DNA from 4 places in the Pantoea sp. X-Soil-YNGN-785 genome. Region 2 is predicted to be linked to each of the others. Evidence: predicted binding sites of a transcription regulator. Region 2 holds the regulator's gene; each other region holds the start of a gene.
The links. The regulator PurR, encoded in region 2, represses purine synthesis genes. The targets are predictions, from matches to a motif close to CANGCAAACGTTTGCNTG.
Positions count from the first base shown of each region.

Region 1 (7,546 bases), 1.9 Mb from region 2:
TGCTGGTCACCTCATGGGATCCGACCCACGAAGAGTTCACCTTAGCGGCGATTGCCGCCGGTAAACCGGTCTTCTGTGAAAAACCGCTGGCGATGAGCGCCGAGGGCTGCCGCCGGGTGGTGGATGCAGAGATTCAGGCGGGTAAACGCCTGGTGCAGGTTGGCTTTATGCGCCCTTACGATGCGGGCTACCGCGCCCTGAAAAAAGTGATCACCGATGGCGATATCGGTGAGCCGCTGATGCTGCACTGCGCGCACCGTAACCCGACCGTGCCAGAAAACTACACCACGCCAATGGCGATCACCAACACACTGATCCACGAGCTGGATGTGCTGCGCTGGCTGACAAACGACGACTATAAAACGGTGCAGGTGATCTTCCCTCGTGTGACGTCAAAGTCCCACGGTCAGCTGAAAGACCCGCAGATCGTCCTGTTCGAAACCCACAAAGGGGTGCGCATTGACGTCGAGATTTTCGTTAACTGCGCTTACGGCTATGACATTCAGTGTGAAGTGGTCGGTGAAGAGGGGATTGCCCGCCTGCCAGAGCCTTCTTCGGTGCAGCTGCGCAAAGATGCCCGCCTGTCGAACACCATTCTGGTGGACTGGAAAGATCGTTTTATCGAGGCGTATGACGTTGAGCTGCAGGCGTTTATCAACGACATCAAAGCGGGTCAGCTTACCGGTCCTTCTGCCTGGGATGGCTTCGCCGCCTCCGTGGCCGCCGATGCCTGCATCAAAGCGCAGAACAGTGGTGCGATTGAGCCGGTAGAGATGCCGCCGCGTCCTGCTTTCTATAACTGATTTAGCTCTCTCTGCGGCCTGGCCGCTCTCCATCCGGGAATAAGAAGATGAACAAAGAGAACGTAAAACTGGCGATCGCGCCGATCGGCTGGACCAACGATGACATGCCGGATCTTGGCAGTGAGAACACCTTCCAGCAGACCGTCAGTGAGATGGCGCTGGCGGGCTTTACCGGCAGTGAAGTGGGCAGCAAATATCCGCGCGATCCGGCGATTCTGAAACCGATGCTCGATATTCGCGGCATCGAAATCTGCAACGCCTGGTTCAGCACCTTTTTTGCCAACGGCGACAAAGAGAAAACCATCGAACAGTTCATCGAGCATATGAACTTCCTGCATGCGATGGGCGCGCGGGTGATTGGCTGTTCTGAGCAGAGTAAAAGTATTCAGGGCACCACGCTGGCAGTGTTTGAAGAGAAAGCGATTTTCAGCGATGAAGAGTGGCGGTTAACCGCAGAAGGCTACAACGAACTGGCTCGCATCGCAGCAGAGAAGGGGATGCGCGTGACACTGCATCACCACATGGGCACCGGCATTCAGACCACTGAAGAGATCGACCGGTTTATGGCGATGACCGACGAGCAGGTTGGTTTGCTCTATGACACCGGCCACGTCTACTACTCCGAAGGCTCCCAGCAGAAGATGCTGGCGGTACTGGAAAAATATCTGCCGCGCATCTTCCACGTGCATCTCAAGGATGTGCGTGATGAAGTAGTGGCTGAGGTACGCGAGAATCATCTCTCGTTCCTGGAAGGGGTAAAAAAGGGCACCTTTACCGTGCCGGGCGATGGCGTGATCGACTTTAAGCCAGTGTTTAAAATCCTGGACGATTACGGCTACAAAGGCTGGATGGTGGTGGAAGCGGAGCAGGATCCGGCGCTGGCCAATCCGTTTGAGTATGCGGTGAAAGCGCGGAAATATATTCGGGAAAATACAGGGTTATAACGTGCTCTGAATAAAGGCGGGCTTCCCTGTGGGAAGCCCGCCTTTTGTTTTACTTCAGCGTAATGCTTTTCACAATGCTGTCAGCATCGCTCTGGGCCTGCTGCTGATTATCGCCTGGCAGCGTAATCTGCAGCGTCACCAGTTTGCCATCCACTTTTGCCAGAACCACGGAAGACCATGAAGTCTGGTTGTTGGCAGAAATCACGGTATCCAGCTGCTGAGCGGGCTGATCTTTTAGCGTCACAGATTTGTTCGACACCACCTGCAGCTGCGGATCGCGGTTGCGCTGCTGCTGTTCCATGCGCTTCGACAGCACATCCAGCCCGTCATTGGTCGGGTCACCGGCAATCACAATAATGGCGCGGGCTCCGGTTTCATCCGCATAAACGTGCATGTTCGTGGTCTGCGAACCCAGTTTACCGCTTTTATCTGACATGCCTGGTGGCAGTGAGAAGCTCAGTTTGCCATCCATCAGCGTGACGGTCTGCGCCGACTGACTGGCGCTGACGCCATTGTCGTTCGCCGCTTCATCTTTCTTCTGGTCACAGGCCGCCAGGCCAAGTACCAGTAAACCCATTCCTACATATTTCACCAGGTTGCGCATCAGAATCCCTTTTTTAAGTTTCCAGTCAGGCATTAATACAACAGGAATCAGGTTGCAAACGCAACCTGATGATTGTCAGAAGATCTTAGCGGGTAATGGCGGAAATTATATAAGTTCTTAGCCGAAATTGACCTGGCGGGCGGTCTGGCGTTCAGCCAGACGTTTTAGCGCGGCATTGAGCAGCACGCCGTAGGCGGGCAGGAAGAAGACCATGCAGATCAGCACCTTGAAGCTGTAATCCACCAGGGCGATCTCGACCCAGTGCTGCGCCATAAACGCATCGGGGCTTTTATAGAAGGCGATAAAGAAGAAAGCCAGCGTATCGCTGATATTCCCCAGGAACATGGCGCAGCCGGGTGCTATCCACCACTGAGGCAGACGACGCAGACGGTTAAATACATGAACGTCGAGGATCTGACCCAGTGCATAAGCCATAAAGCTGGCGCAGGCGATACGGGCAACAAACAGGTTCATCACTTCCAGCGCCTGCCAGCCCTGCCATTCACCCTGATAGAACAGCGCCGAGACAGCGTAAGAGATAAATAGCGCCGGGATCATCACGGCCAGAATAATGCGTCGGGCCAGCGGTGCGCCAAAAATACGCACGGTGAGATCGGTCGCCAGGAAGATAAACGGAAAGCTGAACGCACCCCAGGTGGTGTGGAAGCCAAAGACAGAGATCGGCAACTGAACCAGGTAGTTACTGGAGGTGATCACCAGCAGGTGAAACAGCGATAACCAGAAAAGCGCATGCATGCGCTGACGTGAAGAAAATGCGAGCATATTCAACCTTTTTAATGTTGGGGTGAGGGAACCCATTGCGGGACGCCGTTCGGGCAGCGCCTGGCAGTTTTATGAGCAAAAAGCGGCGGCATATTACCGCGTTGTGCTTTTTATGCAATGGTTAATTTTAACGCAATCGTTATCGCCTTGCTTCACCGCCAGCACGCGCTAGAATGAGCGCCCCTTACCTGAACCGAGTTGATTATGAGCGATGCTTTTTCCTCTGCCGACCATCAGCTGGACGCCCGTGGCCTGCGTTGCCCGGAGCCGGTGATGATGGTGCGCAAAACCGTACGCAGCCTGCAGGATGGCGAGACGTTACTGATTATTGCCGATGATCCGGCGACGACCCGCGATATTCCCGGCTTCTGCCGCTTCATGGAACATGGCCTGCTGGCACAGCAGACCGACACGCTGCCCTATCAGTTTCTGATCCGCAAAGGTATGGCGGGTTAACAGCAGCCGTTCAGGCCGCCGTTAACCCTACTCTTCAGACAGAGCCTTTTACTCAGTCACGGCGCCGCAGTAACCGCAGCGCGTTGGCGGTGACCAGCGCGGTCGCACCGGAATCTGCCAGCACCGCCAGCCAGAGTCCGGTCAGACCCAGCAGGGTGGTGACCAGGAAAATCGCCTTCAGCCCCAGCGCAATGCCGATATTCTGGCGGATGATGCGCCGCGTACGACGCGCCAGCGCAATCATCGGGGCCAGGTTGCTGAGCTGATTCCGCGTCAGGGCCGCATCGGCCGCTTCCAGCGCGACATCGGTGCCGCTGCCCATCGCAATGCCCAGCGTCGCCGCTCTCATCGCCGGGGCGTCGTTAATGCCATCTCCGATCATCGCCAGCGGCTGCTGCTGACTCAGTTCACGGATGGCCGCCACCTTATCGGCGGGCAGCAGGCTGGCGCGATAATCAATATCGAGCTGGCGGGCAATGGTTGCTGCCGCGCGCGGGTTATCGCCGGTCAGCATCAGGCTCTCAATGCCCAGCTTTTTCAGCGCTTTTAACGCCTCCACGGCATCGTCGCGCAGCTGATCGCGCAGGGCCAGCGCACCGAGCGCCTCGCCATCGCGCATCAGTACCACCAGGGTTTCACCTTCGGCTTCCTGCTGCGCAATCTGCGCGCTTTGCTGCGGCGTCAGGCCGGGCGTATGGCCGGGCGTCAGCAGCTGAATCTGCTGGCCTGAGACCCGCGCACTGATGCCGCGTCCCGCCTGCACCTGCTGATCCTGCGCGTCAGGAATGACCAGATCACGCGCCTGCGCGGCCGCCACGATAGCGCTGGCCAGCGGATGGGTCGCACCCTGTTCCGCCGCAGCGCTTAACGCCAGCATCTCTGACTCGCTGGCTGTGCCAAACCGCAGGATCTGCGTCAGCTGGGGCTTACCCAGCGTCAGGGTGCCGGTTTTATCAAAGGCCATCCTGCGCAGCGAACTCAGGCGTTCCAGCGCCGCACCACCTTTAATCAGTGCACCCTGACGCGCCGCCGCAGCCAGCCCGGAGGTAATCGCGGCTGGCACAGAGATCACCAGCGCACAGGGGCAGCCAATCAGCAGCAGGGTCAGTCCTTTGTAGATCCACGGCTGCCAGTCGCCTGCGAAGAGCAGGGGTGGCACGACCATCACCAGCAGCGACAGCAGCATCACCAGCGGCGTATAGATGCTGCTGAACTGATCGATAAAGCGTTCAACCGGCGCACGGTGCGTTTCTGCTTCCTCAATCAGCTGCAGGATACGGTCAATCGCGCTTTCACCGGGTTTTGACACCACTTCCAGCGTCACCAGCCGGTCGATGCTGGTGGCCCCGGCCAGGATTTGTTCACCGCTGGCGCGGGTGACTGGTAATGACTCACCGGTCAGCGCGCTCTCATCGAAACTGGCGAGCGGGCTGATTAAACAGCCATCGACCGGCAAACGGCTGCCCGCCGCGACTTCAATCACATCACCCGGTTGCAGCGCCGCCAGCGGCACCTCACTGCGCTTGCCCTGTTCCAGGCGAATCGCTGATTCAGGCCGCAACGCCATCAGGCTGGTGACGCCGCTGCGTGCCTTGGACGCGGCATAGCTTTCCAGCTGTTCGCCCAGTTGAAACAGCACCAGCACCATGGCGGCTTCTGCATGCGCGCCAATGATCAACGCGCCTGCCGACGCCAGCGTCATTAATGTCTCAATGGTAAAAGGCGATCCGCTGCGCAGACGCTGCCAGGCACCGCGCGCGACCGGAACCAGGCCGACCATGGTGGTCAGCACAAACAGCCGATCGCCCCAGACGGGCGCGAACTGGCTGAGAACGCTGCTGGCAAGCGCCAGCAGCGCCAGTAAAATCAGTATCCGGTTCTGCTGCCAGAGCGAGCTTGCGGACGGCGTCTCCGAAGGTGTAGCAAGCCGGAAACCGGCTTTTTTTACCGCCTGTTCAACGGCGCTTTGTACATCGTTGTCAGCGTTAACCACCAGCTTCTCGCTGCTGAACAGCACGCGGGCATCGGTCACGCCTTTTACCTGGCGGACGGCGGTTTCAATGGTGCGGGCGCAGCCCGGGCAATCCATGCCGCTGACCTGCCAGCTAAAGGGCCAGGCACCTCGCCGGTCGCTTTCCTCAGCAGTGTCGGCCTCATTGCCAGGGCTGCTGTTGCAGTCACAGCAGCAGCCTGCCGTATCCGCCGTCACGGGCGTAGCAGCATGAATAGAAAGGGAGAGTGGACGGGCCTGACGAACCTGGCACAGCGGTTTTGCTGCGGCGTGGCTGGCACGCGGTTTGCCACAGCCACAGGCGTGATGTTGATGCATATGACCTCCGGAGTGTAAGAGTCGCGGGATGAGCAACGTTGCTCATCCCTTATCCTACACTCTGGAGTGAACTCCAGAGTCAAGACTAATTTCTCAGACGACCCACAGTGAACGCACGATCATAAAGTGACCGGCAAAGTAGCAGGCGGCCACAATCGCGCTGTCAGCGCTGAAGCGACGACGATAGTGCGAGATAAACCAGACCGCGTTGGCGAGCAGCAGCAGACCGGCACCGACCATGATCGAGAAGCTGTAATCGGTCGGACGGAAAAAGTACTGCTCGGTCGCTATCCAGGTCATCACTACCGTCATGCCAATAAAGGTGCAGACAGGCCAGCGCAGATCCTCCAGTCGGCTCCAGATGATGCCAATCAGAGCAGCACCGATGATGAGCAGCGTCAGCGGAATCGGCCAGAAGAAGGTCATGGTCATGCTGGCGGCGAAGCAGAGCGTATAGAGCAGGTGCGACAGGAAAAACGCCCCGACGGCATAGAGCATCTGCTGACGCGGCAGTAGCGTTAACGCATCACCGACCAGTGTCGCAACCAGACCGGCCAGAATCAGATAGTCCGTGGTTTGCAGCACCGGAGCCTGCCAGGCGAGCCCGACCAGCAGCAGCAGCGTGACGGGCTTAAACAGCCAGCGCTGCCATTGTGGGCCGCGATAGGTGGCATCGACATAGAGCCAGCCGGAGAAAAGTACAGCGAGGAAAGACCAGAGCATTGTTTCTCCCTTTTTTACTCAAAATGGTGAAAGATCCCAAAATATCTCTTCCAGTTTAGGTTAAGCCTCTGAGATGTGACAATCAGGCAACTCTGGTTGTATGCTTTGCCGCCTGATTTAACAGGCATGAGAGCGCTATGAGCAAACCACCGTTAATCTTTATCATCGTTCTGGCGATTATTGCCGTGCTGGCGAGTCGTCAGTTTATTAAGCAACGGCGTGAGGCTGCGGTGAATGATGCCTCCCCCACGCGTGCTCTGCAGGCTGAAGTCAAAACTAAGCGTGAATTCCCTTCGCCTAATCGTCGTTCACGGCAGCGTGAAGTCATCGCCGGGGAAGAGATGCGGTATGAGGTGCTGTTTCATCCGCTGAACGGTGACAGCGACATCAAAGTGCAGCTTAAAGAGGGGGAGTATCATCAGCTGGATAAAGGCGCGAGAGGAGAGCTGAAGATGCAGGGCACGCGCTTTATCAGCTTCACGCCCGTGCAGTAAGGCGGGCATTGCGCCCGCCCGACACTACTTTTTGCGTGGGAAGTTTTTCTTCTGCCAGGCGACCAGTTCAAACACGCCAAACAGAAACACTTTCGCCTGGGTGACGCGGTCAATCGGCGGTGCATCTTTGGTCTGCGTCGTGCGCAGTAATACCAGTTGCAGACCATGCATCAGGATCATGAAGATCAGTGCAACGTTGATAAAATAAGTCAGTGGCTTCGGGTAGGGATGGACCAGATTAGCCAGTAAAAATCCCCACACGCATAGCATCAACAGACGCCCCAAATTAAGTAACATCCTGCGTCTCCTGTTGACGTTGATACAAACGATAAGCCACTTGTCCGGCTATTCTCTCGCGATAAAGATCCCACTCTGGCGGCACCGGTGGTGCGCCATTTTCCACTTCACTT
Region 1 is NZ_AP035942.1:3,709,906-3,717,451, reverse strand. It holds gene iolG (bifunctional inositol 2-dehydrogenase/D-chiro-inositol 1-dehydrogenase) at 1-803, shown strand, start outside; gene iolE (myo-inosose-2 dehydratase) at 851-1,747, shown strand; gene AC6I8E_RS17360 (DcrB family lipoprotein) at 1,797-2,351, opposite strand; gene AC6I8E_RS17355 (7-cyano-7-deazaguanine/7-aminomethyl-7-deazaguanine transporter) at 2,469-3,134, opposite strand; gene tusA (sulfurtransferase TusA) at 3,339-3,590, shown strand; gene AC6I8E_RS17345 (zinc/cadmium/mercury/lead-transporting ATPase) at 3,643-5,919, opposite strand; gene AC6I8E_RS17340 (lysoplasmalogenase) at 6,013-6,642, opposite strand; gene AC6I8E_RS17335 (DUF2500 domain-containing protein) at 6,780-7,136, shown strand; gene AC6I8E_RS17330 (DUF1145 family protein) at 7,161-7,433, opposite strand; gene rsmD (16S rRNA (guanine(966)-N(2))-methyltransferase) at 7,423-7,546, opposite strand, start outside.
Region 1: a site for PurR is predicted at 3,264-3,281, ahead of tusA (sulfurtransferase TusA). Genes of this name have one in related genera too.

Region 2 (7,546 bases):
GCGTAAACATCCCAGGCAGTAGCCACGTGCATCGGTCTGGCAGATGCCGCGACAGGGGCTGGGAACCGGGAAAAACTCAAGCTGCTCGGCCACCATGACTCCGGATTAACAGAATAAACAGTCCAGTAAAAAGCGTAGCCTGGATGCACAGGAATTAAGCTTTGCCCCGTCAGAATTATCCTTTTCTCTCACGGGTGAGTTAACACTCTGTGCCAAATGCACGGTGCAGCGTTGCATTAGACCAACCGGTCTACTACTCTCTCTGCCATGAATAAGACGCTACAACGCAATGAAACCCGCGAACACCTGCTCCAGACAGGTGAACAGCTCTGTCTGCAACGCGGCTTTACCGGAATGGGCCTCAGCGAACTGCTGACGCAGGCGGCGGTGCCGAAAGGCTCCTTCTACTACTATTTCCGCTCTAAAGAGGTGTTTGGCGTGGCGTTACTGGAACGCTACTTTGCGCGTTATCTGCAGGATGTTGAGTTACAGCTCAACCAGACAGACGGCACACCGCGTGAACGTCTGCTAAATCATTTTCGTGCTGCGGTTGAGCTGTTTGTGCAGCAGGGACACATTGTCGGTTGTCTGGGCGTGAAAGTTTCTGCTGAGGTCTGCGATCTTTCAGAGCCGATGCGAGACGCACTGCAGCAGGGTGCAGGAAAGATCACCGCGCTCTATGCCCGGACGCTGATTGCCGCAGAGCAGCAGGAGTCGCTGAGCCTGCCGCAGCCCCCCGCTCAGATGGCAGAGTTGCTGTCGCTGCTGTGGCTGGGCGCCAGTCTGCAGAGCAAAATTTCCCGCGAGGCGCAGCCACTGCGTCTGGCACTGAGTACCATCGAACAGTGGCTTAAAAGCCACTGATTTTTAAAAAACGTGTTTGTAGACGACTGGTCTACTAATCAGGAGCTATTATGGCGAGTACCCAGCTGTTTCGTCCGCTGAAAGTCGGCGCAATTACCGTCCCAAACCGCGTATTTATGGCACCGCTGACCCGTCTGCGCAGCATTGAGCCAGGCGACATCCCTACCCCGATGATGGCGGAGTATTACCGTCAGCGCGCCAGCGCCGGTCTGATTATCACCGAAGCAACCCAGATCTCTTTCCAGGCAAAAGGCTATGCCGGTGCGCCAGGCCTGCATACTCAACCGCAGATTGCCGCATGGAAAGTGATTAACGAAGGTGTCCATCAGGCAGGCGGTCATACCGCCGTACAGTTATGGCACACCGGTCGTATCTCGCATAACAGCGTGCAGCCGGAAGGCAAAGCACCGGTAGCGCCATCCGCCATTGCAGCGGGTACGCGTACGTCACTGCGTGCTGAAGATGGCAGCGTCTATCGCGAAGACACCTCTGTACCGCGCGAACTGACGGTGCCAGAGATCCAGCAGATCGTGGCCGATTTTGGTCAGGCTGCGGCGAACGCACGTGAAGCAGACTTCGACCTGCTTGAGCTGCACTCCGCGCACGGCTACCTGATTCACCAGTTCCTGGCACCGGGTTCAAACCAGCGTACCGACGAATATGGTGGCAGCATCGAAAAACGCGGTCGCTTTGCGCTGGAAGTGGTCGATGCGGTGATCGCCAACTGGTCAGCCGATCGCATTGGTATCCGCGTCTCGCCTATCGGCAGCTTCCAGAATCTGGACAACGGTCCGGATGAAGAAGAAGCGGCGCTGTGGTACATCGGTGAGCTGGCAAAACGCAACATCGCCTATCTGCACCTCTCTGAACCAGACTGGGCCGGCGGCAAGCCTTACACCGACGCCTTCCGTCAGAAAGTGCGCGATCTCTTCCCGGGCGCCATCATTGGTGCCGGTGCTTACACCGTTGAGAAAGCGGATGATCTGATTGGTCGCGGTCTGATCGATGCGGTTGCATTTGGTCGTGATTACATTGCTAACCCGGATCTGGTTGAGCGTCTGCAGCAGGATGCCCCACTCAACCCACAGCGCCCGGAAAGCTTCTACGGCGGCGGCGCGGAAGGTTATATCGACTACCCGACACTGTAATCTGTTTGGGCTGCCGTCCGGGACGATGACGGCAGCCATTATTCAATGGCGATTTTCATCGCTATACTTAGCGCCTGGGTCATCCGGCGATGGCGTTTTATTTAAAAGAGGATGTTATGCGTTTACTTCATACCATGCTGCGCGTTGGCGATCTGCAACGTTCAATCGATTTCTACACCCGTGTGCTGGGCATGCGCGTGCTACGTCAGAGCGAAAACACCGAATATAAATATACCCTGGCGTTCGTAGGCTACACCGACGAAAGCGAAGGTGCGGTGATCGAGCTGACCTACAACTGGGGCGTTGATAAATATGACCTCGGCGATGCTTATGGTCACATCGCGCTGGGCGTCGATGACGCAGCAGCAGCCTGCGAACGTATCCGCAAAGATGGCGGCAACGTGACCCGTGAAGCGGGCCCGGTTAAAGGCGGCTCCACCATTATTGCCTTTGTTGAAGATCCCGATGGCTACAAAATCGAGCTGATCGAGAACAAAGATGCCGGTAACGGCCTGGGCAACTAAACCTGCCCCTCAGCCCGCCTGACCCGGTGGGCTGAATCCCTTTCTCTGCGCTTCATCTGCTGCACCCGTCCCCGTTTTTTGCCATAATACGCGCTGCCCTTTTTCTGCAACGAGATCCTGATGTCTGAATCGAATTCCCCTAATGCACTCAATCAACGTTTCCGTGGCTTCTATCCGGTGGTGATCGACGTTGAAACCGCTGGTTTCAACGCGCAAACCGATGCGTTACTGGAGATTGCCGCTATCACGCTGAAAATGGATGAAGAGGGATGGATTCAGATTGACCAGACGCTGCATTTCAACGTCGAACCCTTTGTCGGCTCGCTGCTGCATCCGGAAGCGCTGGCCTTTACCGGTATCGATCCGAGTAATCCGCTGCGCGGCGCGGTGAGTGAATATGAGGCGCTGCACGCCATTTTCAAAATGGTGCGCAAGGGCATTAAAGATAGCGGCTGCAATCGCGCCATTATGGTGGCGCACAATGCCACGTTTGATCTGAACTTTATGTCAGCGGCAGCAGAACGTGCCAGCCTGAAGCGCAATCCGTTTCACCCGTTTGCCACCTTTGATACCGCAGCGCTGAGCGGACTGGTGCTGGGTCAGACGGTGCTGGCGAAAGCCTGTATTGCGGCGGGAATGGAGTTTGACAGTACGCAGGCGCATTCAGCGCTCTATGACACTCAGCAGACGGCGACACTGTTCTGCGAGCTGGTGAACCGCTGGAAACGGTTAGGTGGCTGGCCTCTGCCCTTCGCCGGGGGCGACGCAGACGCCACGACATCCGCATAAGGGATGCCACAATGAAAGAGGCCGACATAATGTCGGCCTTTTTTTATTCTGCTTCTTTAAATTTTTCTGCGGTCTCTTTGATCAGCGACTGCAGTTCACCACGCTGTAACATCTCGACGATGATGTCGCATCCACCAACCAGTTCACCATCCACCCATAGCTGCGGGAAGGTCGGCCAGTTAGCGTATTTCGGCAGCTCAGCACGAATGTCCGGGTTCTGCAGAATATCCACGTAAGCAAAACGCTCACCGCAGGCTGACAGCGCCTGCACCGCCTGTGCAGAGAAACCGCAGCTTGGCAGTTTCGGGGAACCTTTCATGTACAGCAGGATCGGGTTTTCTGCGATCTGGCGCTGAATTTTTTCTACAGTACTCATAATTGCCTTCCTTAATTCGTTACTTCGTGTTTGTTTATTGTAGCGACTTCACAGCGTGACTGAAAATGAGATTTTGCTCCCTGCCCGATTAAATGACCATCATTGTTAAGTCCCGTGCGCAGGACATTTAACTTCAGGTATTAACAGCTGGTAACAGTTTAATAATTCGTAATAATTCCGTTGGTATAACATGCTGAAAATGTTCATTTTCAGTGCAATCACGTGGGCTGCAAAGATTAACATTAAAAGGCATTACAGTTTTTAAGCGAACTGGACTAGAATGGCCTGGGCACTGATCCTGGATCAGATTAATCTCAACTTTGTCGCGGTGCGTAGTGGCCCTGACAACTTAACTAATTAATGGACTATGCGTTTAATCATTACGCTTTTTATGCTGGCCTTTGCGCAACTGTTTTTCAACATCGCCGCTGCGTCGCCTCACGCGCCGGTGAACGTCAATACGCATAAAGCAGAGAAAAAGAGTGCGCGCGACGATGAACGCCGCAAGCGTCGCCCGGTAAAAACGGTGACGAAAAAAACTCGTCTCAGCCCTGACCAAAAACTTAAAACGAAAAAACAGAAAAAAGTCGAACTCACTGCTAATCAGACGCCTGCTAAGAAGACCTCGCTCAAAACCGCCCGTATCAGCAAAAGCAAAGAAAAAAATAAAGAGAAGAAACGCTATGGGCATCAGCGCCAGCTGAAAACCGCTGAGGTCACCACCCGCGAGCCAGGCACGATTAAAATGAGCAAATCCCACCGCCAGCGCTATCAGAAGGCGCGTGAGACTGCAATGACCAAGCTGATGGGGCAGTTGGGTAAACCCTATCAGTGGGGCGGCACCTCTCCACATACCGGTTTCGATTGCAGCGGTCTGGTCTGGTATGCCTATAAAGACCTGGTGAAATTTAAGATCCCGCGTACCGCTAACGAGATGTATCACCTGCGTGACGCCGCGCCGATCAAGCGTGAGTCGCTGGAGAAAGGCGATCTGGTCTTCTTCCGTATTAATGGCCGCGGCACAGCGGACCACGTCGGCGTTTATTTGGGCGATGGCAAGTTTATTCAGTCGCCACGTACCGGCAAAGATATTCAGATCAGTGCATTAGGGGAAGATTACTGGCAGCGCCACTATATTGGTGCCCGTCGGGTGATGACGCCGAAAACGATACGCTGAGCAGCAGAACAGTCAGAAAAAAGCCGGGATAATCCCGGCTTTTTTTATTAGTGCAGAATGGCAGTAAAACTAAAGGCCACAATCATCAGCAGACAGCCGACAGTGGTCATCAAAGCCAGTTTCAAATCGGTACTCATTGCTTGCTCCTTAGTCACACACTTTGCAGGGATATGGCATTTTCCCACAGGGTCCGGTAAAAATCTCGTTTTATCCGTTCAGCCTTGTTAGAATCCCGCCTTTGTTGCGCAACGCGCGCAACCCTGATTCCGTTTGCGCATCTTTTCTGGCGTTTTTTCTCCGCCAGCGGCCTGTTTACCGGCCAGAAAAGCCGCATTTTTGCGGAAAAAACCCTGAGCAGACGCAAACGTTTAACATTACGCTTATCATAGAGTTAGGTAAGCACTGGAGTCCGATTTTCATGGCAACAATTAAAGATGTGGCGAAACGCGCTGGCGTCTCAACGACCACCGTTTCGCACGTCATCAATAAAACCCGCTTTGTCGCTGAAGAAACACGCGAGGCGGTCTGGCAGGCAATTAAGGAACTGCACTACTCGCCAAGTGCTGTGGCGCGCAGCCTGAAAGTAAACCACACCAAAACGCTGGGCCTGCTTGCCACCTCCAGCGAAGCGCCCTATTTCGCTGAAATTATTGAAGCGGTTGAAAACCACTGTTTTGACAAAGGCTATACGCTGATTTTGGGTAATGCGCATAACGATCTCCAAAAACAGCGCGCCTATCTCAGCATGATGGCGCAGAAGCGCGTCGATGGTCTGCTGGTGATGTGCTCTGAGTATCCGGACGATCTGCTGCAGATGCTGGAAGAGAACCGCAATATCCCGATGGTGGTGATGGACTGGGGCGAATCGCGCGCCGACTTTACTGATACAGTTCTCGATAACGCCTTCCAGGGCGGCTATCTGGCGGGACGTTATCTGATTGAACGCGGACACCGTGATATTGGTGCTATCCCCGGTCAGATGGAGCGCAATACCGGCGGCGGACGCCATGCCGGTTTTCTGAAGGCGCTGGAAGAAGCGGGTATTCAGCCGCGTGCCGAGTGGATTGTACAGGGTGACTTTGAGCCGGAGTCAGGCTATCAGGCGATGCAGCAGATCCTGTCACAGAAACAACGCCCTACGGCGGTGTTCTGCGGCGGTGACATCATGGCGATGGGGGCCATTTGCGCCGCCGACGAGATGGGTTTGCGCGTACCGCAGGATATTTCGATCATCGGCTATGACAATGTGCGCAACGCCCGCTATTTCGCCCCTGCCCTGACCACGGTGCATCAGCCAAAAGCCCAGCTGGGTGAGAAAGCGCTGGATATGCTGCTTGACCGCATCACCAGTAAGCGCGAAGTGTCACAAACGATTGAAGTCCATCCGACGCTGATTGAGCGCCGTTCAGTGGCAGATGGTCCGTTCCGCGACTATCGCCGCTAATCCTCGCTTAACCACTCCTGATTAAGCGTTTGCGCATCACCCAGATAGCTGAGCAACCAGCCTGTCGCCGGTGATGCGCGATCTTCTGCCCAGCTGACGCAACAGGGGCTATCCGGAAATGCCACCGGCAGCGTCAGTTCGACCAGCTCGCCGCTGTCGAGCAGTGGTCTGGCCAGATGACCCGGCACCATCGCCACACACAAGCCTGCCTGCACGCACTCCAGTCCGGTTTGCCACTCCGGCACCACCAGCCTGCGCTGGTTATCCAGCGTCCATGTCATACGACGCGGCAGTGCGCGTGATGTATCTTCCAGCACCAGTGACGGCCAGCTACGCAGCGTGTCATCATCGATCTGGTTCGCCTGAGTCAGAGGATGATCGGGCGCGACCACGCAGCGCCAGTTGAGCGTACCCATATCTCGAAATGCAAACCGTCCGCCTACCGGAATCGCCTGGGTGGCCCCAATCGCAACTTCCACCCGACCGTCGGCCAGTGCATCCCAGACGCCGTTAAAGACTTCATAGCTGATGATCAGTTCCATATCGGGGAAGTGGCGATAGAAGTCTTTGACCAGCTGCCGGGTGCGTTGAGGTTTGGCGATGCGGTCAACGGCAATGCTGAGCTGCCCGCGCCAGCCGTTGGCCAGCTGCTGACACTGACGCCGGGTGGCAAGCATTTTTTTGATGACGCTGCGCCCTTCCCGAACAAAATGTTCGCCTGCTGGCGTCAGCACCACTTCGCGATGCTGGCGTTCGAACAGCGGCACTGCCAGCCAGTTCTCCAGCTGACGCACCGTGTAGCTGATGGCAGAGGGCACCCGATGCAGCTCCTGAGCAGCGGCGCTGAAGCTGCCCCCGCGGGCGACCGCGTCAACGACCTCTAATGCATATTCTGACCACATAATCTGCCTTCAAAAATTTTAACAGCAATCGGCAAATATTACCGTTTCACAGCGGCAAACGCACCTTTTACACTCTGCCGCGTTCATCCTGCAAAAATGAGAATGAGATGTTGTCGAATAAAGGATTTATGCCCTACCTTGCCCTGCTGAGCATGCTCGGCTTTTTAGCCACAGATATGTACCTGCCCGCCTTTGGTGCGATGCAGCAAACGTTTAATACCTCGCCGGGCCTGATCAGCGCCAGTATGAGTCTCTTTCTGGCGGGTTTCGCCTGTGGGCAGCTCTTCTGGGGACCGCTTTCCGATCGCATTGGACGTAAACC
Region 2 is NZ_AP035942.1:1,817,880-1,825,425, reverse strand. It holds gene AC6I8E_RS08460 (DUF1289 domain-containing protein) at 1-93, opposite strand, end outside; gene AC6I8E_RS08455 (TetR/AcrR family transcriptional regulator) at 268-864, shown strand; gene AC6I8E_RS08450 (alkene reductase) at 915-2,012, shown strand; gene gloA (lactoylglutathione lyase) at 2,129-2,536, shown strand; gene rnt (ribonuclease T) at 2,657-3,325, shown strand; gene AC6I8E_RS08435 (Grx4 family monothiol glutaredoxin) at 3,369-3,704, opposite strand; gene AC6I8E_RS08430 (C40 family peptidase) at 4,069-4,878, shown strand; gene cydH (cytochrome bd-I oxidase subunit CydH) at 4,926-5,015, opposite strand; gene purR (HTH-type transcriptional repressor PurR) at 5,297-6,322, shown strand; gene punR (DNA-binding transcriptional activator PunR) at 6,319-7,224, opposite strand; gene punC (purine nucleoside transporter PunC) at 7,332-7,546, shown strand, end outside.

Region 3 (7,546 bases), 1.8 Mb from region 2:
CTTGGCCAGCAGCATCTGCTGGGTATCAAACAGCTCATCAAGGGTTTCACGGGTCTGATGCCAGGCACTCAGGCTGGCACTGGCCCAGCAGAGGCCGAGCAGCAGCACGAAACCGAGGCCCAGCCGCAGAAACAGGCTCATTGATCGCATTCAGCGGCTCCCAGGGTATAACCGACGCCGTGCAGCGTGCGGATAAACGCGCTGCCCAGCTTTTTACGCAGATGATGGATATGCACTTCTACCGCGTTGCTGGAGACGTCGGCATCCCAGCTGTAGAGCTTATCTTCCAGCTGGCTGCGCGTCAGCACCCGGCCCGGGTTGCGCATAAAGAGTTCCAGCAGCGCCAGTTCACGGCTTTTCAGCTCAATCGTCTCGCCCTCGCGCATCACACTGTGACTGCCGGGGATCAGTACCACGTTACCGTGACGGAGTTCGGGCTGCAGCTGACCGTGACGGCGGCGGATTAGCGCCTGTAAGCGCGCGGCCACTTCGGTTAAGGCAAAGGGCTTGCACAGATAGTCATCGGCTCCCATCTGCAGGCCTTCAACCCGCTGATCGAGCGCATCGCGGGCAGTCAGTATCAGGACCGGCACATCATTTCCCTGCTGCCGCCACTGCCGCAGGATATCGAGTCCATCCCGCTCAGGCAGAGAAAGGTCCAGGATCACCGCATCCCAGGGCGCGGCCTCCAGCGCGTTACAGCCCGCCTCACTAGACGTAAACCAGTCAACGCTGAAGCCCAGTTTACTCAGCCCCGCTTTGATACCGTCGCCAATTAAGCGATCGTCTTCAATCAGTAAAATACGCATCACGTCTCCCTGTTCCGATAGCGTTTTATACGAAGCAACTTCCTCACTGTACAGCTGATTTCGGCGAAAATGGCTTATTTTTCACGCTTAAGAAGCTGTTAAGAACTCTGTGGTCAACTGGGCGTATTCAAACCGAAAACACCACTGAGAAAGGGGTACACCATGAAAAAGCACGCTGCAATTTTGGCCGTCGTTATGCTGGCTTCCGCCCCGGTTTTCGCTGCACAGCAGGGCGGATTTGTTGATCCCAGTGCGCCAGCCGCACAGACGCCGTCAGCATCCGGTCAGGGCGGCTTCAGTGCCGATCACACCAGTGTGGTGACCGTGAAGCAGGCTGAAGAGATGAAAGATGACAGCTGGATCACCGTACGCGGCAAGCTGGAAAAACAGATCGGCAAGGAAGATTATCTGTTCCGCGACCAGACGGGCACTATGAAAGTTGAAATCGACCACAAGCACTGGAACGGCCAGACCATCACGCCCAAAGATAACGTTGAGCTGACGGGTGAACTGGATAAAGATTTCAACAGCATTGAGATGGATGTTAAGCAGGTTAAGAAACTGCCTTAATTCCCTCCTGCCGGGCCGCATTCACGGCCCTTTTTGCGTCCCCTTCCCCGCCTTAATGCAAATTTCCTCCCGCGTGAGCGAAACGTTTCGATAGCGATCACAGATTTCTTCTTTGCCGGTTGAGTTGATGGCGGCTTTTCATACACTCCAGACAGCGAAACGTTTCGCTGTGGAGTAAAAAAATGAAAAAAGGTCGCCTGTTAAACGCTGAACTCTCACATGTGATTGCCCGCCTGGGACACACGGATACGCTGACGATTGCCGATGCTGGCTTGCCGATTCCGGCTGGACCGCAGCGCATCGACTTAGCGCTCACGCCGGGTACGCCCGATTTTATGCAGGTGGTTAATGCTGTCGCACTGGAGATGCAGGTAGAGAGCGCCCTGATCGCGGAGGAGATTAAGCAGCATAATCCGCACCTTCATAGCGCGCTTGTCGCCGTGCTCGAAGCCTTGCAACAGCACCAGGGGAATCGCATCACCATCAGCTACACCAGTCATGAACAATTCAAACAACAAACGCAGCGTAGTCAGGCGGTCATTCGGAGCGGAGAGTGCTCTCCGTTTGCGAATGTCATCCTCAGCGCCGGTGTGACCTTCTGAGGCCGCTATGCAACCTTTACTGCAACTCGACGGCATTGAAAAATCCTTTCCGGGCGTAAAAGCCCTGAAGGGGGCGTCGCTGAATGTCCGTGCAGGACGCGTGATGGCGCTGGTGGGCGAGAACGGCGCAGGCAAGTCCACCATGATGAAAGTGCTGACCGGGATCTATCAATATGATGCCGGTACGCTGCGCTGGCTCGGCAAAGAGACCCGTTTCAGTGGACCGAAAGCGTCACAGGAAGCGGGCATTGGCATCATCCATCAGGAGCTGAACCTGATCCCTCAGTTAACCGTGGCGGAGAATATTTTTCTCGGTCGCGAATATGTGGGGCGTTTTGGCCGTATCCAGTGGCCGCGTATGTATGCCGAAGCCGATGCGCTGCTCAAAAGGCTCAATCTGCGCTTCAACAGCCACAAGCTGGTGGGCGATTTGTCGATTGGCGATCAGCAGATGGTCGAAATCGCCAAAGTGCTGAGCTTTGAGTCGCAGGTCATCATCATGGATGAGCCGACCGATGCGCTGACCGATACCGAAACGCTGTCGCTGTTCCGGGTGATCAACGAACTGAAAGCGCAGGGCTGCGGCATCGTCTATATCTCGCATCGCATGAAAGAGATCTTTGAGATCTGCGATGACGTCACGGTATTCCGCGACGGTCAGTTTATTGCTGAACGTCCGGTCAGCGAGCTGACCGAAGAGAGTCTGATCGAGATGATGGTCGGACGTAAGCTGGAAGATCAATATCCGCATCTTGATCAGGCGCCAGGCGACGTGCGGCTCAAAGTGGAGAACGTCAGCGGGCCGGGCGTGGAGAACGTCAGCTTCAGTCTGCGCAAAGGCGAAATCCTTGGCATCTCGGGTCTGATGGGCGCGGGCCGCACCGAACTGATGAAGGTGCTCTACGGCGCGCTGCCGCGTCGTGAAGGTGCAATGTGGCTTAATGGACGGGAAGTGGTGACGCGTTCGCCGCAGGACGGGCTGGCTAACGGTATCGTCTACATCTCGGAAGATCGTAAGCGTGATGGTCTGGTGCTGGGCATGTCAGTGAAAGAGAACATGTCGCTGACGGCGTTAGGCTATTTCAGTCACGGCAGCGGCACGCTGAAACATGCGGCAGAGCAGCTGGCGGTAGGCGATTTTATCCGGCTGTTCAACGTGAAAACGCCTTCTATGGAGCAGCCGATTGGCCTGCTTTCAGGCGGCAACCAGCAGAAAGTGGCGATTGCCCGCGGTCTGATGACCCGCCCTAACGTGCTGATTCTGGACGAACCGACCCGCGGTGTGGATGTCGGTGCGAAGAAAGAGATCTACCAACTGATTAACCAGTTTAAAGCCGAAGGGCTGAGCATCATCCTGGTCTCCTCGGAAATGCCGGAAGTGCTGGGCATGAGCGATCGAATTCTGGTGATGCATGAAGGCCGTATCAGCGGCGAATTTACCCGTGAAGACGCCACTCAGGAAAGCCTGATGGCAGCCGCCGTAGGCAAGCAACACAGCGAGGATTTAGTGGTATGACGACCCAAACTTTACCGGCCAGCCGTCGCTGGTTTAGCAAAAGCTGGCTGCTGGAACAGAAGTCGCTGATTGCGCTGATGGTGCTGATCGCCGTGGTGGCCAGCCAGAGCCCGAACTTCTTTACCGTGGCGAACCTGTTCAACATTCTGCAGCAGACCTCGGTTAACGCCATTATGGCGGTCGGGATGACGCTGGTGATCCTGACTTCAGGTATCGACCTCTCGGTGGGATCGCTGCTGGCTCTGACGGGCGCAGTGGGTGCATCGCTGGTGGGCATGGAGGTCAATGCTCTGGTCGCGGTGGCGGCTTCGCTGGCTCTGGGTGCGGCAATCGGTGCCCTGACCGGGACTATTGTGGCGCGCGGTAAGGTGCAGGCCTTTATCGCCACGCTGGTCATGATGCTGCTGCTGCGCGGTGTGACCATGGTCTACACCGACGGCAGCCCGATTAACACCGGTTTCAGTGCCAATGCCGATCTGCTGGGCTGGTTTGGTATTGGTCGCCCGCTGGGTATCCCTGCGCCGGTCTGGCTGATGGCGCTGGTCTTTATCGCCGCCTGGTACATGCTGCAGCACACGCGTCTGGGTCGCTACATCTATGCGCTTGGCGGTAACGAAGCGGCAACGCGTCTCTCCGGCATCAATGTGAATCGCGTCAAAATCATCGTCTATTCACTGAGCGGCATGCTGGCAGCGCTGGCGGGCACCATTGAAGTGGCGCGTCTCTCATCAGCACAGCCGACAGCGGGTACCGGCTATGAGCTGGATGCAATTGCTGCGGTCGTGCTGGGCGGAACCAGCCTGGCTGGCGGTAAAGGCCGTATTTTCGGCACCCTGATTGGCGCGCTGATCCTCGGCTTCCTGAACAACGGCCTGAACCTGATGGGCGTCTCTTCGTACTACCAGATGATCGTTAAAGCGGTGGTCATCCTGCTGGCGGTGCTGGTGGATAATAAAAGCAGTAAATAACTCTGACCTTACACAGGATAATAAGATGAAAAAGTTAACCGCACTGGCCATGATCCTCGGCGCAACGCTCAGTACCAGCGCCATGGCAAAAGATACCATCGCGCTGGTGGTTTCAACCCTCAACAACCCGTTCTTTGTTTCTCTAAAAGAGGGTGCTCAGAAAGAAGCGGACAAACTGGGCTACAACCTGGTCGTGCTGGATTCACAGAACAACCCGGCTAAAGAGCTGGCGAACGTGCAGGATCTGACCGTTCGCGGTACTAAGCTGCTGCTGATCAACCCGACTGACTCTGATGCTGTGGGCAACGCCGTGAAGATGGCTAACCAGGCGAATATTCCTGTCATCACGCTGGACCGCGTTGCGGCACAGGGCACGGTGGTCAGCCACGTCGCTTCCGATAACCGTTTCGGCGGTAAAATGGCCGGTGACTTCATCGCCAAAAAAGTCGGCGAAAATGCCAAAATTATTGAGCTGCAGGGCATTGCCGGAACCTCTGCTGCCCGCGAACGTGGCGAAGGCTTCAAACAGGCCGCTGATGCGCATAAATTCCAGATCCTCGCCAGCCAGCCTGCTGACTTTGACCGCACCAAAGGTCTGAACGTCATGCAGAACCTGCTGCAGGCACACCCGGACGTTCAGGCTGTATTCGCTCAGAACGACGAAATGGCGCTGGGTGCACTGCGTGCGCTGCAGACTGCCGGAAAAACTGGTGTGATCGTGGTGGGTTTTGACGGCACTGCTGATGGCGTGAAAGCCGTAGAAGCTGGCAAACTGTCTGCCACCGTGGCACAGATGCCAGAAAAAATTGGCATGATCGGCGTGGACACCGCTGATAAAGTGCTGAAGGGTGAAAAAGTGAAGGCGATCAATCCGGTCGACCTGAAGCTGGTCACTCAATAACTCAAAGAAAAGCAGGGCACCGCGCCACCCTCCCGGTGGCGCACTTATTCCGGACTCCCCTAATGAGCAAAAACGCAAAACTGGCCGTTCTTGGCAGCATTAATGCTGACCACATCCTTAATCTGGCGCACTTCCCTCGTCCCGGTGAAACGGTGATCGGGCAGAATTATCAGGTTGCGTTTGGCGGTAAAGGCGCGAATCAGGCGGTCGCCGCGGGTCGTGCGGGTGCCGATATCGCCTTTATTGGCTGTGTGGGCGCTGACGACATTGGCGAACGTATTCGTGAGCAGCTCGCGCAGGACAATATTGATACCACGCCCGTAGAAGTGGTTGAGGGCGAGTCGACCGGTGTGGCGATGATTTTCGTCAACGGTGACGGTGAGAACAATATTGGTATCTACTCCGGAGCAAATGCGGCCTTAACACCCGATTGCGTGGCGCGTCATCAGCAGGTTATTGCCAGTGCCGATGCACTCTTAATGCAGCTGGAATCGCCGCTGGAGAGCGTGCTGGCCGCCGCGACATTTGCCCGGCAGCATCAGACGCAGGTAATTCTCAATCCGGCACCCGCTACCCCTCTCTCCGATGAGCTGCTGGCGCTGATCGACATTATTACGCCGAATGAGACCGAAGCCGAGAGTCTGACCGGCATTGCGGTTAACAACGATGAAGATGCGGCTCGCGCTGCGGCAGTGCTGCATGCGAAAGGCATCGGCACGGTACTGATTACGCTGGGTCGCCGCGGTGTCTGGCTGAGCGAGCAGGGAGACGGTCAGCGCATTGCGGGCTTCAGCGTTAAAGCTATTGATACCATCGCGGCGGGCGACACCTTTAACGGTGCCTTTATTACCGCGCGACTGGAGCAGAAGCCAATGTACGACGCGGTGCGATTTGCCCATGCCGCCGCCGCGATTGCCGTTACGCGTTCAGGTGCGCAGCCCTCCGTGCCGTGGCGCGCGGAGATTGATGATTTTTTGCAACAGCAGGGCTAAGCCTTTGAGCACCATGAAAGATGTCGCTCGGCTGGCGGGCGTCTCTACCTCCACTGTCTCGCACGTGATCAATAACAATCGCTTTGTCAGTGAAGGCGTGCGGGAAAAAGTTGAGCAGGCTATCCGCCACCTTAACTACGCCCCTTCTGCACTGGCGCGCAGTCTGAAAATCAATCAGACGCACACCATCGGTATGCTGCTGACCACCAGTAGTAACCCCTTTTATGCCGAAGTGGTGCGGGGCGTGGAAGAGAGTTGCTATCAGCGTGGCTACAGCCTGATTCTCTGCAACACGGCGGGTGATGAGGAGCGGATGAACCGCAGCCTGGAGACGCTGATGCAGAAGCGCGTCGATGGTTTACTGATCATGTGCACTGAAAGTCACCTGCCGTCGGCAGACATCCTGAATCGTTATCCCTCTATACCTGCGGTGATGATGGATTGGGCACCGTTTGAAGGTCGCGGTGACATCATTCAGGATAACGCGTTGCTGGGCGGCGAGCTGGCCACTCAGCATCTTATCGACAGCGGCTATACCCGCATCGCCTGTATCGCCGGTCCCCAGGATAAAACCCCGGCCCGTATGCGCCTGGAAGGTTATCGCAACGCCATGACTAAGAGTGGGCTGGAGATTGTGCCTGGCTATATCGTGAATGGTGACTTTGAATTTCAGGGTGGCTACAACGGGATGGTCGAGTTGCTGGCGCTGGAAACGCTGCCGGAAGCAGTATTTACCAGTAACGATGCGATGGCTGTCGGCGTTTATCACGCCCTCTATCAGGCTGGCATGCAGGTTCCGCAGCAGATGGCGGTCATGGGGTATGACGATATTGAACTGGCGCGCTATCTCACTCCGCCACTGAGTACGATTCACCAGCCCAAAGATGCGCTGGGCGAACTGGCGATAGATACCTTAATTCATCGTCTCAGCGATCCCGACGCCAGCCAGCAAACGCTGGTGCTGACGCCGGAGCTGGTGGTACGTGGCTCAGTTTAGCGTTTTTTCTTCCTGTCGCGATTCGTGATCAGATTACGGCCATCGCCATTTTTCAGCAGCAGAAAAGTCAGCGCTGAAAGCACGGTAACGACACCCATGGTCAGGAACGTGGCATGGAACTGTGAAATGGTGCTGGTTTCAAACTCCTGATAGAAGCGCAGTACCGCAGCACTGACCGCCACACCGAAACT
Region 3 is NZ_AP035942.1:3,954,678-3,962,223, reverse strand. It holds gene qseC (quorum sensing histidine kinase QseC) at 1-150, opposite strand, end outside; gene qseB (quorum sensing response regulator transcription factor QseB) at 138-809, opposite strand; gene AC6I8E_RS18490 (YgiW/YdeI family stress tolerance OB fold protein) at 972-1,379, shown strand; gene rbsD (D-ribose pyranase) at 1,562-1,981, shown strand; gene rbsA (ribose ABC transporter ATP-binding protein RbsA) at 1,989-3,497, shown strand; gene rbsC (ribose ABC transporter permease) at 3,494-4,465, shown strand; gene rbsB (ribose ABC transporter substrate-binding protein RbsB) at 4,491-5,366, shown strand; gene rbsK (ribokinase) at 5,429-6,358, shown strand; gene rbsR (ribose operon transcriptional repressor RbsR) at 6,372-7,355, shown strand; gene mdtD (multidrug transporter subunit MdtD) at 7,352-7,546, opposite strand, start outside.
Region 3: a site for PurR is predicted at 1,532-1,549, ahead of rbsD (D-ribose pyranase). Genes of this name have one in related genera too.

Region 4 (7,546 bases), 1.6 Mb from region 2:
TCATATCACCTTACCGTCGCTTTACGCAGATTAGCACGTCCTTCATCGCCTCTGACTGCCTGGGCATCCACCGTGTACGCTTAGTCGCTTAACCTCACAACCCACAGGCGTTTTTCAACGCTGCGAGCTGCAAGCATTTGAGAGACTCGAACGCATCGTATTTTTCATTCTTATTACGGAGAATGAAAACGACACGTCGTTTCAATTTTCAGCTTGTTCCGGATTGTTAAAGAGCAATATCTTAAACATGACTCGTAAGTCATCTTTAAGATATGTGGGTAACATCTTTCACCTGTCACCAAGCTTTGGCGTCCCCTAGGGGATTCGAACCCCTGTTACCGCCGTGAAAGGGCGGTGTCCTGGGCCTCTAGACGAAGGGGACAATTAAGTCTGTCTTCGAAAGACACTTTGCTCGTTATTTTCTATCAGACAATCTGTGTGGACACTGCGCCGGAAGGTATCTTCATGTAAGGAGGTGATCCAACCGCAGGTTCCCCTACGGTTACCTTGTTACGACTTCACCCCAGTCATGAATCACAAAGTGGTAAGCGCCCTCCCGAAGGTTAAGCTACCTACTTCTTTTGCAACCCACTCCCATGGTGTGACGGGCGGTGTGTACAAGGCCCGGGAACGTATTCACCGTGGCATTCTGATCCACGATTACTAGCGATTCCGACTTCACGGAGTCGAGTTGCAGACTCCGATCCGGACTACGACGCACTTTGTGAGGTCCGCTTGCTCTCGCGAGGTCGCTTCTCTTTGTATGCGCCATTGTAGCACGTGTGTAGCCCTACTCGTAAGGGCCATGATGACTTGACGTCATCCCCACCTTCCTCCGGTTTATCACCGGCAGTCTCCTTTGAGTTCCCGACCGAATCGCTGGCAACAAAGGATAAGGGTTGCGCTCGTTGCGGGACTTAACCCAACATTTCACAACACGAGCTGACGACAGCCATGCAGCACCTGTCTCAGAGTTCCCGAAGGCACCAATCCATCTCTGGAAAGTTCTCTGGATGTCAAGAGTAGGTAAGGTTCTTCGCGTTGCATCGAATTAAACCACATGCTCCACCGCTTGTGCGGGCCCCCGTCAATTCATTTGAGTTTTAACCTTGCGGCCGTACTCCCCAGGCGGTCGACTTAACGCGTTAGCTCCGGAAGCCACTCCTCAAGGGAACAACCTCCAAGTCGACATCGTTTACGGCGTGGACTACCAGGGTATCTAATCCTGTTTGCTCCCCACGCTTTCGCACCTGAGCGTCAGTCTTTGTCCAGGGGGCCGCCTTCGCCACCGGTATTCCTCCAGATCTCTACGCATTTCACCGCTACACCTGGAATTCTACCCCCCTCTACAAGACTCAAGCCTGCCAGTTTCAAATGCAGTTCCCAGGTTAAGCCCGGGGATTTCACATCTGACTTAACAGACCGCCTGCGTGCGCTTTACGCCCAGTAATTCCGATTAACGCTTGCACCCTCCGTATTACCGCGGCTGCTGGCACGGAGTTAGCCGGTGCTTCTTCTGCGGGTAACGTCAATCGACGCGGTTATTAACCGCACCGCCTTCCTCCCCGCTGAAAGTACTTTACAACCCGAAGGCCTTCTTCATACACGCGGCATGGCTGCATCAGGCTTGCGCCCATTGTGCAATATTCCCCACTGCTGCCTCCCGTAGGAGTCTGGACCGTGTCTCAGTTCCAGTGTGGCTGGTCATCCTCTCAGACCAGCTAGGGATCGTCGCCTAGGTGGGCCATTACCCCGCCTACTAGCTAATCCCATCTGGGTTCATCCGATAGTGAGAGGCCCGAAGGTCCCCCTCTTTGGTCTTGCGACGTTATGCGGTATTAGCCACCGTTTCCAGTGGTTATCCCCCTCTATCGGGCAGATCCCCAGACATTACTCACCCGTCCGCCACTCGTCACCCGAGAGCAAGCTCTCTGTGCTACCGTCCGACTTGCATGTGTTAGGCCTGCCGCCAGCGTTCAATCTGAGCCATGATCAAACTCTTCAATTTAAGTTTGATTTGCTTAAACAAGTTAAGCGGTGCTCATCTGTAAAACGTCATAATGAATTTCATTATGTGTTCACTCGTGAGGCTTTGATATTTTGTTGCGTCCTAAGACGCTGATATCAATCCTGCGAGTGCCCACACAGATTGTCTGATAAATTGTTAAAGAGCAGTGCGAACAGTGCGTTAGCGTCCTGTCGCGAGGTGGCGTATATTACGCTTTCCTCCTGCAGAGTCAACCTCTTTCTCAGAAGTTTTTCTCCGGCGGCGCAGTCTCCTGTGCCTCTCAACCCGTTTCCCGTTGCCGGTGTTCCGTGTTGATGGATGCGCATTATAGGGAGTTCGCACAGAGGCGCAACCCATAAAATGCATAAAAAAGCGCGTTCGCTGCATTCCACAGCAAAAGCCGCTGTTATACGCAGTTACGCACAATGTTATCCACACAGAGCGGGCTAATCAAATTTAGGCGAGCATCACGCAAACGTTTTCGCTACAATGCCGGGCAATATTCCGGACCCCCTTATCGGGGCGTTACCTGAGGTTTTTGATCTTTTCTTCTTATATAGAAGAGAAAACCGCGATAAAACCTGATGTAACGCTCTTATATACGCGAAACAAAGCCAAGGGATAAACCACCATGCAACAACCTCGTCCTGTACGCCGCGCATTGCTCAGTGTCTCTGACAAAGCCGGTATCCTCGAATTTGCTCAGGCGCTCTCCCATCGCGGTGTCGAACTGCTCTCCACAGGTGGAACCGCTCGCCTGCTGGCGGATGCGGGCCTGGCTGTCACTGAAGTCTCTGACTACACCGGTTTTCCGGAAATGATGGATGGACGCGTCAAAACCCTGCATCCGAAAGTGCATGGCGGCATTTTAGGTCGTCGCGGCCAGGATGATGCCATCATGGCACAGCACGACATCAGCCCAATCGACATGGTGGTCGTTAACCTCTATCCCTTTGCACAGACGGTCGCCCGTGAAGGATGTTCACTGGAAGATGCGGTGGAAAACATCGATATCGGTGGCCCGACCATGGTGCGCTCTGCTGCCAAGAACCATAAAGATGTCGCCATTGTGGTCAGCAGCGGCGACTACGACGCCATCATTGCTGAAATGGACGCTCACGAGAACGCGCTGACGCTTGAGACCCGTTTCGATCTGGCCATTAAAGCGTTCGAACACACCGCCGCGTATGACAGCATGATCGCTAACTACTTCGGTACCCTGGTGCCTGCCTATCACGGTGAACGCAACCAGCCCGCCGGCCGTTTCCCACGGACGCTCAATCTGAACTTCATCAAGAAGCAGGATATGCGTTACGGCGAGAACAGCCATCAGGATGCTGCCTTCTATATAGAAGAGAATATCACTGAAGCCTCAGTAGCGACCGCGCAGCAGGTTCAGGGCAAAGCGCTCTCCTATAACAATATTGCTGACACGGATGCGGCACTGGAGTGTGTGAAAGAGTTCAGTGAACCCGCGTGCGTCATCGTTAAGCATGCCAACCCTTGTGGTGTCGCAACCGGTGACGATCTGCTGGCAGCCTACGAGCGTGCTTACCAGACCGACCCCACTTCCGCGTTTGGCGGCATCATTGCCTTTAACCGCGAGCTGGATGAAGCAACGGCGCAGGCCATTATCAGCCGCCAGTTTGTTGAGGTGATCATCGCGCCCGCCGTTTCTGAAGCCGCGCTGAAAATTACCGCTGCGAAGCAGAATGTCCGTGTCCTGATCTGCGGCCAGTGGCAGAACCGTACCGCCGCGCTGGATTTCAAACGCGTCAACGGCGGCCTGCTGGTCCAAAATCGCGATCTTGGCATGGTGGAAGCCAGCCAGCTGCGTGTCGTCAGCAAGCGCCAGCCAACCGGGCAGGAACTGCGCGATGCACTGTTCTGCTGGAAAGTCGCGAAGTTCGTTAAGTCCAATGCCATTGTCTATGCACGCGACAACATGACTATCGGCATTGGTGCGGGTCAGATGAGCCGCGTCTACTCCGCAAAAATTGCAGGTATTAAAGCAGCTGATGAAGGTCTGGAAGTGAAAGGCTCAGCCATGGCGTCAGATGCCTTCTTCCCGTTCCGCGATGGTATTGATGCTGCCGCCGCGGCAGGCGTGAGCTGCGTTATCCAGCCAGGCGGCTCCATCCGCGATGAAGAAGTGATTGCGGCAGCGGATGAGCATGACATTGCGATGATCTTCACCGACATGCGTCACTTCCGCCATTAATCGATTCGGAGAGTAACAGATGAAAATTTTAGTAATCGGCAACGGCGGACGTGAACATGCTCTGGCCTGGAAAGCGGCCCAGTCACCACTGGCGGAAACCGTATTTGTCGCGCCGGGTAATGCGGGCACGGCATTAGAACCTGCGCTGCAGAATGTCGCAATCGGAGCCACCGACATCCCTGCTCTGCTTGAGTTTGCTCAGCGTGAAAAGATCGATCTGACGATTGTCGGACCGGAAGCGCCGCTGGTGATCGGCGTCGTAGATGCCTTCCGTGAAGCGGGGCTGGCTATCTTTGGTCCGACGCAGGCCGCGGCACAGCTGGAAGGCTCTAAAGCCTTTACCAAAGATTTCCTGGCGCGTCATCAGATCCCCAGCGCAGCGTATCAGAACTTTACCGACGTTGAGCCTGCTCTTGCGTATCTGCGTGAGAAAGGCGCGCCCATTGTTATCAAAGCCGACGGCCTGGCCGCAGGTAAAGGCGTCATTGTCGCGATGACGCTGCAGGAAGCTGAAGATGCGGTTCAGGATATGCTGGCCGGTAACGCCTTTGGCGATGCCGGACACCGTATTGTGATTGAAGAGTTTCTGGATGGCGAAGAAGCCAGCTTCATCGTGATGGTGGACGGCGAGAATGTGCTGCCTATGGCCACCAGCCAGGATCATAAACGTGTCGGCGATGGCGATACCGGTCCGAACACCGGTGGCATGGGCGCTTACTCGCCGGCACCGGTGGTCACCGATGAGATCCACCAGCGCGTGATGGATCAGGTTATCTGGCCGACCGTGCGTGGCATGGCCGCTGAAGGTAATGTCTACACCGGTTTTCTCTATGCCGGCCTGATGATCGATCACACCGGGCAGCCGAAAGTGATCGAATTCAACTGCCGCTTCGGCGATCCGGAAACGCAGCCGATCATGCTGCGCCTGCAGTCGGATCTGGTCGATCTTTGCCTGGCTGCCTGCGACGGCAAGCTGGATCAGAAAACGTCACAATGGGATCCCCGCCCTGCGCTGGGTGTGGTACTGGCGGCCGGCGGTTATCCGGGTGATTATGCTCAGGGCGATCAGATTCATGGGCTGCCACTGGAAGAAGTGGCTGACGGCAAGGTATTCCACGCCGGAACACGTCTGGAAGAGGATCGGGTACTGACGAACGGTGGCCGCGTGCTGTGCGTCACCGCGCTGGGTGACGATGTCGCTGCGGCACAAAAGCGGGCTTACGAGCTGACAAAGCCGATCTCATGGCAGGGCAGCTTCTGTCGCCGCGATATCGGCTATCGCGCTATTAATCGCAAATAAGCAAAGGGGGCACATGGTGCCCCCTCTTCAATTCACATATCGTCTTCTGTCGGCTGCTGTGAGCAGTCATCCTGCTGGCTGACCCGCAACAACTGTATCCCTTCAGGCGCTTCAAGCCATGACACCATCAGCGGTGCCGATGCGCTACGCTGCTGCTGTATCAGCATCTGCAGATCGTCAGCATCAAAAGCGGGTCTGGCCTGCCGGCCTTCACAACTCTCCAGCACATTATTTCCCAGCCAGTGCCCCTGTTTCAGAAACACCTGACCGCTTAACAGCGCATCGCTGAGGTTACGCATGCGCTGAGCATCAAACTTATAGAGTTCAATCGAATCCGGGCTGACCGCTTCACGCCGGCCTGCAAGCTGGCGCTGCATAAAGTTGAGACCACCGGCCTGGTCGAAGCGCAGGGTCACATCGTCAGGTTGCTTGCCCTTCACCTGTCGCTGAATGCTGATCAATGACTCTTCCAGCCAGACATAGTCAGTCACTTCACCTTCCCCGCCACTGAACGGCGTATAGAGGGTGCGAATATGAACCGACTGATGATCGCTATTTTTGCGCCAGATTCGCACAACACCACGATCGGCAAGATAGCCACTGGCAGAAAAGGGAGGAATATCCGGAGTCGAGCTACAGCCGAAAAGAAACAGAGAGAGAAACAGAACAGATAAACGCGGTAACAGCGAAGTCATGATGGCTGGCCTCTTAAAAACAAAAGGGGCGAAACGCCCCCTGTTTTAAAGCTTAACCGCAGTGCGACGTCTTACTTAACGGCGTCTTTCAGCGCTTTACCAGACACGAATGCCGGTACGTTTGCTGCAGCGATTTTGATCTCTTTGCCAGTCTGCGGGTTACGACCGGTACGCTCAGCGCGGTGGTTCACTTTAAAAGTACCAAAACCAACCAGTTGTACAGCATCACCATCTTTCAGAGACTCAGTGATCGCAGCCAGAGTAGATTCCAGCGCTGCCTTTGCCTGGGTTTTAGACAGGTCAGCTTTTTCTGCGATCACATCAATCAGTTGAGTCTTGTTCATAAGTTATCCTTAAAGTGTATTTATCGCTTGCTAAGCAACGAGTGCGAGGGAAAAGCCATATTCTGGCACTCTTCTGCCTGCACGCACCGATAGCCACAATTTTCAGCCCCCCAAATGTAGACCAGACAGGGGGCCAATGTGAAGCCTTCAGGCGCGCTAATTCGGGCCTGAAGTCACGTTTTATCGCCTTACTGCTGGAAATTTATACCGATGTTGCTAATTCCCGCTTCACGCAGGTCAGATCGCAGACCTTTAATCAATTCAAGGTCGCGCTCTTCACACTCCGCCAGCAGACGGAAAATCTCCCACTGGAGGTCCCACTCATCGATGATAGCCGGATTTTCACGCAGCTCTTCATCGGTCATTTCGCGTCCAGCCTGGGTCATCTCCAGCATAGCGACAGTGGTAATTGAGGTCTCGCTGACTTCAATAGCATGCTCAAGCGTTTCGCCGCTCAGCTGCGCATGGACGACTTCGCTTAATGCCACACAGGCATCGATAGCCGGATAAACGCCGTAAACCTCAAATGCATCGCCATCAGGAATGGCGGCTTCGAGTTTTTCCAGCTGGCTGTCGAAGTTAATCTTCGCATCTTTAACCGTCAGGTTTTCCCAGATCAGATCAAGAATCCGGCGATAGAGTGCCGGATCGGCAAATTCAGTCTGCTCGCAGAATGCGCGATAGTTGGGATACATGCGTTCGCACAGGCAGGCCATAAAAGTCAGGTGCTGCCAGCTTTCCAGCTTCGCCAGACGCAGATGCACGGGGTTCTGTAACATAATGGTGGCTCTTATTCGTTTCTCTGGCCGCAGTGTAACTGCAAAACCGCAGCACAAACAGTGTTAAAGCGCGTTTTGCCAGCGCTGGAAAGCGGTTCGGTTAGAGGCAACCGCATCGGCCCAGCGGGTGGGTTCCGGCAACCGGTAACCGCGCGTACAGTTTTCGACCCACTGCAGCGCCGTATCCAGGCTGACACGA
Region 4 is NZ_AP035942.1:251,314-258,859, reverse strand. It holds rRNA gene AC6I8E_RS01145 (23S ribosomal RNA) at 1-94, opposite strand, end outside; tRNA gene AC6I8E_RS01140 (tRNA-Glu) at 307-382, opposite strand; rRNA gene AC6I8E_RS01135 (16S ribosomal RNA) at 469-2,008, opposite strand; gene purH (bifunctional phosphoribosylaminoimidazolecarboxamide formyltransferase/IMP cyclohydrolase) at 2,640-4,229, shown strand; gene purD (phosphoribosylamine--glycine ligase) at 4,249-5,529, shown strand; gene AC6I8E_RS01120 (DUF1481 domain-containing protein) at 5,562-6,224, opposite strand; gene hupA (nucleoid-associated protein HU-alpha) at 6,296-6,568, opposite strand; gene AC6I8E_RS01110 (YjaG family protein) at 6,757-7,347, opposite strand; gene nfi (deoxyribonuclease V) at 7,411-7,546, opposite strand, start outside.
Region 4: a site for PurR is predicted at 2,477-2,494, ahead of purH (bifunctional phosphoribosylaminoimidazolecarboxamide formyltransferase/IMP cyclohydrolase). Genes of this name have one in related genera too.